2 regions of the Sediminibacillus dalangtanensis genome follow, and region 1 is predicted to be linked to the other one. Evidence: riboswitches for the same ligand, from Rfam matches in the RefSeq annotation. Region 1 holds a riboswitch; the other holds the start of a gene.
What was found. Region 1 has a riboswitch for S-adenosylmethionine ahead of ERJ70_RS07295 (SDR family NAD(P)-dependent oxidoreductase). Riboswitches for the same ligand answer to the same signal wherever they lie in the genome.

Region 2: linked by a shared signal. The riboswitch ahead of ssuE (NADPH-dependent FMN reductase) and the one ahead of ERJ70_RS07295 (SDR family NAD(P)-dependent oxidoreductase) in region 1 are both predicted to bind S-adenosylmethionine.

What each region holds. Positions count from the first base shown of each region.
Region 1 covers NZ_CP046956.1:1,426,180-1,430,795, reverse strand. The annotation lists gene ERJ70_RS07300 (Na+/H+ antiporter NhaC family protein) at 1-1,288, opposite strand, end outside; gene ERJ70_RS07295 (SDR family NAD(P)-dependent oxidoreductase) at 1,875-2,627, opposite strand; SAM riboswitch class I at 2,712-2,808, opposite strand; gene ERJ70_RS07290 (Na+/H+ antiporter NhaC family protein) at 2,978-4,393, shown strand; gene ERJ70_RS07285 (VOC family protein) at 4,530-4,616, opposite strand, start outside.
Region 2 covers NZ_CP046956.1:3,024,407-3,029,022, reverse strand. The annotation lists gene ERJ70_RS15135 (hypothetical protein) at 1-341, shown strand, start outside; gene ERJ70_RS15130 (cation:proton antiporter) at 683-1,918, opposite strand; SAM riboswitch class I at 2,079-2,187, shown strand; gene ssuE (NADPH-dependent FMN reductase) at 2,312-2,854, shown strand; gene ERJ70_RS15120 (LLM class flavin-dependent oxidoreductase) at 2,891-4,270, shown strand; gene ERJ70_RS15115 (trans-sulfuration enzyme family protein) at 4,389-4,616, shown strand, end outside.

The DNA.
Region 1 (4,616 bases):
AATCAGTACGCTTGCGATACAAAACAAAGATGGCAATAATCCCGCTAATTCCAATTAACATCGGATAAAAGGCAAAAGGAACGATGGACACAGGCGAAATCGAAGCCAATCCCGCTGCTGCAAGCATTTGTCCACCATATGGAATTAGACCTTGGAAACAACAAGAGAACAAGTCGAGAATACTTGCAGATCGCTTAGGCTCTATTCCATATTTCGTCGAAATATCTTTTGCCAACGGACCCGACATCAAAATGGAAACGGTATTGTTACCAGTCGAAACGTCGACCGTACTAACCAAACCGGCAATTCCGAATGCCGCTCCCCTCCTGGTTTTAATTTTGCTGACAATGTAATTTAGCAGGAATGTGATTCCGCCATTATGTTTGATAATTTCCACCATGCCACTGATCAAGATGGCGATGATTGCTAAGTTTTCCATTCCGACTATCCCATCTCCAATGACACCTAGCAAGCCATAGAAATCAAAGGAGCCATTTGCCAGGCCGACTATTCCGGAAAAGACGATTCCACCGACAAGGACCAGCAGTACATTCACACCCAGCAGGGCGATGACAAGAACAGCCAGGTATGGAAGGACCGTGATTAGCTGATAGCTTTGCTCTGGACTCACAGCAGCTTCCCCGACCGGGATAAACGCCAATATCAAGGCAGTTACTATAGCCGCCGGCAGAACGATAAAGAAATTTGATTTGAATTTGTCCTTCATGTTGGTCTCCTGCGTTCTAACTGCTGCAATGGTTGTGTCTGAAATCATCGATAAGTTATCACCAAACATGGCACCACCGATGACTGCACCGACGGCCATTGCAGTATCGATGCCAGTCTGTTGCGCGACACCCACAGCTATAGGTACGATCGCGACAGTTGTCCCAGTGGATGTTCCCATTGATATAGAGATAAAACAACTGACTACAAACAAACCGACCATCAGCAAATTCGCCGGTAATATCGAGGTGCCCAAACTGACAATAGAGTCAACTCCACCTGTAGCTTCTGCCACGGAAGCAAAGGCACCGGCCAATATAAAAATAAGTGCCATCAGAATAATATTATGGTCGCCTCCACCCCTGCAAAACACTTCGACTTTCTTGGCAAAGCTTTCTTTACGGTTCATAGTCAGCGAAAACAAGCCGGCAATCAAAATCGCCACCACTACTGGCATACTGCTGAAATCCTTTGTAATTAATGCTGTGCCGAGGAATAACAATACAAACACAAGAAACGGCAGCAATGCATAAGGATTCCCCTCTATTTTTCCCTTTTTCATTTTCTCGTCTCCTCCCGTTCGAAATAACTATTTTTTTAGACTGCTGCACCTTACCCAATAGGTGAGCGGTGGATAAAAACTGCGCATTAATGAAGTTGAGTGAAAGTCCAGTGCTGCGGACAACCCTCCTTTCCGGGGGCAGCACCTCAGCTAGGATTCTACTTGAATATGCCACTTTGCCCCTTGGGTCGAGGAAACCCGCCACAGAGCTTAACCGGAAGACGCAGACCCAGCCGTCGGGGTCTTCGGAAGCTGCTCTTCCCCCAGGAGTGTCGCATTTTCCGCCGCTTAAGATAGATTTCTGAATTATAGGTGAAAAAGCACTAAAATAGAGCTAACATGTGGTATCCCCCTAACCAAAATTCAGAAATCCCCTACCAGCGGAGGAAATACCTGTAGACTCCTGCGGGAGCAAAGGCCTCGGTGAGATCCCGCAGAGCGTTAGCTTGAGGAAGCTCACCAGCTGCCCGCGGAAAGCGTAAGGTATTTCCGTAGCGCTGGACTACGTCACTACTATAAAAAGGCCCAAGGACTACAAAGGAAGTTACTGCGCAGTTTATACCTTTTTCTCAGACAAAAAGCATTCTTAATTCATGGTCATTCCGCCTGTAACATTGATACTTTCACCGGTAATATAGTCCGCTGCATTTGATGCCAGGAATAATACGGTGTCTGCTACATCCTCTGGAGACCCGGTTCTTCCCAAAGGGACTTGGGAATGGTCTTCTGCCTCGATCGCAGCTGCTTCCACACCGCGTAGTTCGCCTCCCCAGACCCGTTCTGTACGTTTCATTTCGGTTTCAATAATGCCTGGACACACGGCATTCACCAGGATATTGTCGGCTGCCAGTTCTAAAGCCATAACTTTTGTCAATCCAAGGACAGCATGCTTAGAAGCAACATAACTTCCCATGTACCGATAACCGTTTTTCCCTGCTTGAGAGGATATGTTGATGATTTTGCCGCCATTCCCCGCTGTTTTCATCTGTTTCGCAGCATATTTACTGGCAAGGAAAACCCCTTTCGCATTCACATCCATGACCGAATCCCAATCTTCTTCCTCCATTTCCACTACTTCTGCCATCGTGGATATTCCGGCATTATTCACCAAAATGTCGATTGTACCGAACCTATTGGTGACGGATTGGAAAAACTGCTCCACAGCTCTCCTGTCCGTCACATCAACAGCAAATTGAAGAGTTTGAAGCTTGTCAGCGTGTATTCCTTTATCGGCAACAATCACCGTGGACCCAGCCTCTTCCAGCTTTTTGACAATCTCTTTGCCGATTCCTCTGGCACCGCCGGTCACTACGGCTATTTTTCCATTCAATGTTCTCACTCAACTTCCCCCTTTCCTTGTTGGCCAAGACGGCATTCATATCACACAAAAAAACCTTCCGAGAAAGATGGAAGGTTCTGCTAACTCTTATCTCTCAAGCATGCTGGATGTAGCACCTTTCTGTGTACAGAGGTTGCTGAAGTATCATCGGGCCAGTTCCCTAAACTTCTCTTGATAAGAATATACAATTGTATAAAACATCTTAATTGCAACTATTCCTAGTTGTCAAGTAAGAATAATTATCCCCTCCTTTTTTTTACACCGCCTAAACCTTGGCTTGGAGATACAGATGGACAGGTATTGTACGTCTTTATATGGGAATCCTAAGGATCACGTAAGGAGGGATCCAATTGTCAGTCGAGTGGCTTTCCATCGTACCGTTTTCTATCGTTATCGCCCTGTCCATTTGGTTGAAAAGAATTTTACCTGGTCTTGTTCTTGGTGTCCTGGCAGGTTCTATCCTTTTAAAAGCAGGATGGTTAAGTGCGTCCGATCAAGCTGTCACTTATATGGTCGAAACGTTGTCAGACGAAACCAACATTAAAATTATCGGATTCTTATATTTGTTCGGTGGACTGGTCGGAATGATGACGATATCTGGCGGAATCAAAGGATTCTCAGAATGGATAGGGGGGAAAATCCATTCTCAGCGGAGTCTTTTAGGTCTTATCTGGTTGACCCTGCCTTTTACTTTTATGATGCCGATGTTCCGGATTATGATGATTGGTCCTGTTGTTAAATCATTGTTGGGCAAATGGAGCATTTCCAGACAAAAGGTCGGATTTACGATGGATGTTTCTACTTCATCCGTCATTGTCCTTTTGCCTGTCGCAACCGCTTTTGTCGGTTTTATGGTCTCACTTGTTGAGAACGGGATTCATAAAAATGGTTTGGAAATGAGTGCTTATAGCGTATTTTTGATGAGTATCCCATTTAATTTTTTTGCCATCATCATGCTTCTGTTCGGTCTTGCTCGTACGTTTTGGACATCTAAAGCCATTGAAAAAGAACCACACAAAGATGAAGGTGACGAAGATCATCCTTTTCACCGTTCCAGCATTGATAAAGAATTATCATTGGTGAAAGCCCAGCCTTGGAATCTCATCGTCCCATTATTTCTGCTTTTGGGTTTGTCATTGTATTTGCTTTGGCAAGATGGCCGCGCAAAAGGGGCGATAACGGTATTCGATGCGTTTACGCAAGCCGATGCTACGTTCGTCATGCTGCTGGCCGTATTCTTAACCTTGACGGTTACGTTCCTTTTCTATGCGATTCGCAAATTGCCGTTAAATGAATTGCTGTATCATTTCGTGGATGGCGGAAACCAAATGATGCAGGCAATTATTCTGCTGATCCTTGTTTGGGCATTATCACTGAATGCGGAAGATTTAGGTTTTTCACAGTTCGTCAGTTCAACGCTGGGTAGTTTTCTTCCTGCATTTACGATTCCGGCTATTTTATTTGTTCTGGGATCGACTGTAGGTTACTTTATTGGTTCTTCCTGGGGGACGTGGGGGTTGTTTATGCCCTTAGGATTCTCCCTGGCTGCTGCCACCGATGCACCGATCATAATGACAGTAGGTGCAGTGTTCGCCAGCGGTTCATTTGGAGCCATGACTTCCCCGCTTGGAGATACAACGATTACTACAGCCTCCATTATGGAGCTGCCACTGGTTGAATATGCTTACTATAAGCTGAAATTTTGCGCTGCCGGTGCCGGAGTTGCTACACTGTGCTATCTTGCAGCAGGTTTTTTCTATGCCTGATAGGAAAATAAATAAAAACCCTGTAGATGAAGGCAAGAAACCTTCGATTCTGAATTTGCCTTGAATATCTTCAAAAGGAAGGAAAGGGAAGATGGAAAACGAAAACTTCTTCTCACTGACATCTTCCCCACCATTCTCAAGTACAAATCATGACCGAATTTTCCTCGGCGTCTTTGATGATAAAGTAGTGATCATGTTGAACATTTCTTACAACCTCCACGTC
Region 2 (4,616 bases), 1.6 Mb from region 1:
ATAAACATAACTATGCGATTGAAACTATGGAAAAGCTGCCATGGAAACGGCATTCCAAGCGTTTCGGCAAGATTCGTGCGGGAGAAAACCGTTTGCGGGTTGATCTGGAAGTACCTAGTGATTCGATTTCTTCGAAGGAAATGAACAACGCAATAAAATTGCCACACAGACAAGATTTATCCCATACACGGACTTCTCATTTTGGACTTACTCAAAATGAGAAAGGTTATGATACGGTTGTCATTCAAATTTATCGTAAAGACTTAGACGACTTTTCTTTTGAGGACGAGCCCTTCGCCTCTTTGGTCAATAAAGTAATTGATTTGAATTCAGCAGAGTAAAGTCACTCGAAAAACGGTATAGTGGTCAAAGCAAAGACCGGACGATGGTTCGAAACGCAAGCATTCGAATTCGTCCGGTTTCTTTTTTGATTGTTCATATAAGGTAAGCTTCTTAGAAAACCTTCCTATGATTCTATTGTTTGATGAGTATTTCTTATTGCTATGGCGAGCTTGATGGATTGGCGCGTTTTCTGTTAGAAAGTTTTACTTTTGCTAAATCAATTGACGTGTCCTTGCTGTTTCTCCCATCGCGAGATTCACTTAATACTTGAAGAAGCACTTTTAACACTTCAGTCCAGTTAGCGTTCGGTATTACAAAGCGGATTTCACTGCGGTCATGTTTATTTGGTTGAATCGGTGCCTGACAAACCGAGCTTTTTGATCAATGGTTTGATGGACATCCCCTGGACAATCAAAGAGAATAAGACAACGGAGAAGGTCAGTAACAGGACAGTGTCACGGCCGGTGAATTCCATTGGAAGGCTGAGAGCGAGCGCAATCGATAAGCTTCCTCGTAAACCGCCCCAGTTAAGAAGAATCCGCTCTTTCCGATTCAAATCTTTTACGGGCAATGTGCTGATGTACAAGGCGATGATTCGACCGGTGATGACAAGAACGATCGCAAACGCGATGATGTTCCACTGATTATTGAAATCGATGTTGCGGATTTCCAATCCAATCAGCAAAAAGATGATTGAGTTGGCAACAAGGGTGATCACATCCCAAAACGTGTTGATAGTCACTCTCGTTTTTTCCGTCATACCAATTTTTCCGCCATAATCGGCAAACATAAATCCACCTGCTACCACCGCAATGACCCCGGATACCTCCAAGTGCTCCGCAATAAAATAGCTTCCGAAAAACAAGATGGCTGACAATGCAATCTCAAATGGATAATCATCAAAAAAGCGAATGATTTGAGAAAAAATAAAGCCGAGGATGACACCGACCAGCACGCCGCCCACACTGAATTTCAAGAATAACAGAATGCCACTGCCAAGTCCTTCCCAGCCTAACTCAATATAGGTAAGTAAATAAATCGATGAAATTTTGAAGAGTACCACGGCAATGCCATCATTGAACAATGATTCCCCTTCCATGATCGTGGACAGCTTTTCCGAAACGCCTAACGACTTAAAAATGGACACAACACTGATTGGGTCTGTGGCACTCATTAACGCTGCAAACGTGAACGCCACGGCTATTGGCAAGCCAATAAAATAATGGGTGGCAAAGCCAATCACGATAAACGACAGAAACGTACCGATGAAGGCCATACCGAGAACTGCGCGCTTATGTTGGTATAAATGGTGAAATGGCAGTTTCAGTGTCGCATCCCCCAGTAAAATCGGCAGGAACAATGAAATAATAATGGTCTGAAAAACTTCTGATTGGGTAATGTATGCTTCTGCTTCATCTATCAGTGGTACATGAACATTAATAATGCCCAGAAATAAACCGACCAAAACGAGTGCAATTGTATAAGGCTGACCGATCTTTTTAGCAATCCCGATAACGGCAACCGAGATAGCAAGCAGGATAAGAATCTGGATAAAAGTTTCGTTAAATTCATGCATAACGTTTCCTCCTGGATTAAGTATATCTATATGTTTCTCAAAAACCGGGCAGATAAACCTGCCAAACAAGCTACTTTATGCAGGCAGCACTATTCTGATTATTACAAAAAGTAGTTGACATGGAAAGTCATTGGTATTATGATAGGTGTCAAATTAAAAATTCTTATCCAGAGAAGCCGAGGGAACTGGCCCATTGAAGCTTCAGCAACCTCTGACTGTTGTCAGAAAGGTGCTAATTCCAGCCAAGATGCATTCTTGGGAGATAAGAGCGGATATCGGACGATAACAGCCCTCTTTTCTCATACTGCGGAAAAGGGGGCTTTTCTTATGGAAAAATTCCCTCTTACCCGAGTTGCTACGTAAATGCCATTTGGCAGAAAGGGAGAGATTTTCTTGAGTGAAATCATCATTTTATCTGGAAGTCCTTCAGCCCAATCTGGAACCGACGCGGTGCTGAACTATTTAGGGGAGTCTTTAAGGCGAAAGGGGTTTTCCACTGCACATTTATCTGTAAAGGATATCCCGCAAGCCGATTTGTTTGAAGGAAGGTATGACAGTCAGGCGGTTACGGAAGCGTCAGCGCTCATCCGTCAGGCAAAGGGGGCTATTGTCGGATCCCCCGTGTATAAAGCTGCTTACTCTGGTGTTCTCAAGGCATTTTTGGATATTTTGCCGCAGGATGTACTGGAGGATACACCGGTCTTACCACTGATGACCGGCGGCAGTCCCTCCCATTTACTTGCCGTGGAATATAGTTTGAAGCCGCTGTTGGCTACGCTGAAGGGACAGAATTTGAAGGGCGTTTATCTTTTGAACAAATGCATCGATAAACAGGACATCGAACAGCCGATTCATGATCATGACTTAAACCTGCGATTAGAGAAGCAACTGGATTATTTCGTCCAGACGGTCAATAAGCAAAAGCAGCCAATTTAAACCAATAAATATCCATCACAAGGAGGAGTAAATCGAATGACGGATAAGCGGATTTATTTAAACGCCTTTGATATGAATTGTGCAGGACACCAATCACCGGGATTATGGACACACCCTGACGACCAATCACACAGATACAAGGATAGTGAATATTGGATTGAGCTGGCAAAGCTTTTGGAAAGAGGAAACTTTGATGCAGTGTTTTTAGCTGATGTATTAGGTACCTATGATGTTTACGAGAATTCCCGGGATGCGGCGGTAAGACAGGGAGCTCAATCACCCGTGAACGACCCATTGCTGGTCGTCCCGCTTATGTCGGCGGTCACCAGGCATCTTGGTTTTGGCGTGACTGCTTCTGTCAGCCATGAGCATCCCTACACCTTCGCTCGCAGAATGTCGACTTTAGATCATTTGACAAAAGGAAGAGTAGGATGGAATATCGTTACTTCTTATTTAAAAAGTGCCGCAGTGAATATGGGGCTGGAAGACCAGGTGAACCATGATGAGCGGTATGATATTGCAGCAGAGTACGTGGATGTTTGCTACAAGCTTTGGGAGGGCAGCTGGGAAGATGAAGCAGTCCGTCTCGATAAAGAGAACGGAATTTATACGGATCCGGAAAAAGTCCATGACATCCATCATGAAGGCAAGTATTTCAAAGTTCCAGGCGCTCACTTAAGTGAACCATCGCCACAACGCACACCGGTGATTTATCAGGCTGGTGCTTCGAAAAAAGGCAGGGCATTTGCCGCCAGCAATGCTGAATGTGTCTTCATCGGCGCTCCAACCATCGAGGCTGCCAGGCAGTCGGTCAAAAAATTGCGAGAAGAGACGGTACTGGCAGGACGTAATCCGGAAGATGTTAAAATACTGACCATGTTTACCCCGGTTGTCGGCCGTACGGAAGAGGAGGCAAGAGAGAAGTTCAACGATTATAAAAACCATATCAGTCATGAGGGGGCACTGGCCTTGTTCGGCGGATGGACCGGTATCGATCTTTCTCAATACGGTCCTGATGAAAGTTTGCGGTATGTTGAAAACAATGCGATTCAATCAGCTGTCGAAAATTTCACAAGGATTGATCCGAACAAACAATGGACAGTGGAAGAAATCAAGGAATTTATCGGAATCGGTGGTCTCGGCGCCTATGCAGTCGGCTCACCGGAACAGATAGCTGATACGATGGAAGAATGGGTCAGGGAGGCCGGTATCGATGGCTTTAATATTGCCTATGCAATAACGCCTGGAACCTTCCAGGATTTCGTCGATTTGGTTGTCCCGATTTTACAAGAGCGCGGCCTCATCCGCTCCCGTTATGAAGGAGAAACCTTGAGGGATAACCTGTTTGGAGCAGGTCCCCGTCTTCCTGAAAACCATCCAGGGAAAAAATACAGCAGAGGAATTCAAACAGTGTAGCCAGGAACGGAGAGGTGAATAGTGCCTCTCCTTTTCTATTTAGTATGCTTGCGCTTTTCAACAATCTTGCGTTAAAGTAGTTATAATTATGTAAAGCTGGTAAAAGGGGAGCGATTATATGGGGAAACATTTTGATACGAAATCTGTTCATCTATCGGGCATCCAGGAGAAAAAAATCAATAGCAAGTCGACGCCGATTTACCAGACGTCAGCCTTTAAATTCAAAGACCTTGAAGATTTGGAGAACTTTTACCAAGGAAAGAATGATTATTTATATACGAGAGTCGGGAATCCGAATACAGATGAGTTAGGAGCCGCGGTGGCCCAACTGGAAGGAGCTCCGAGG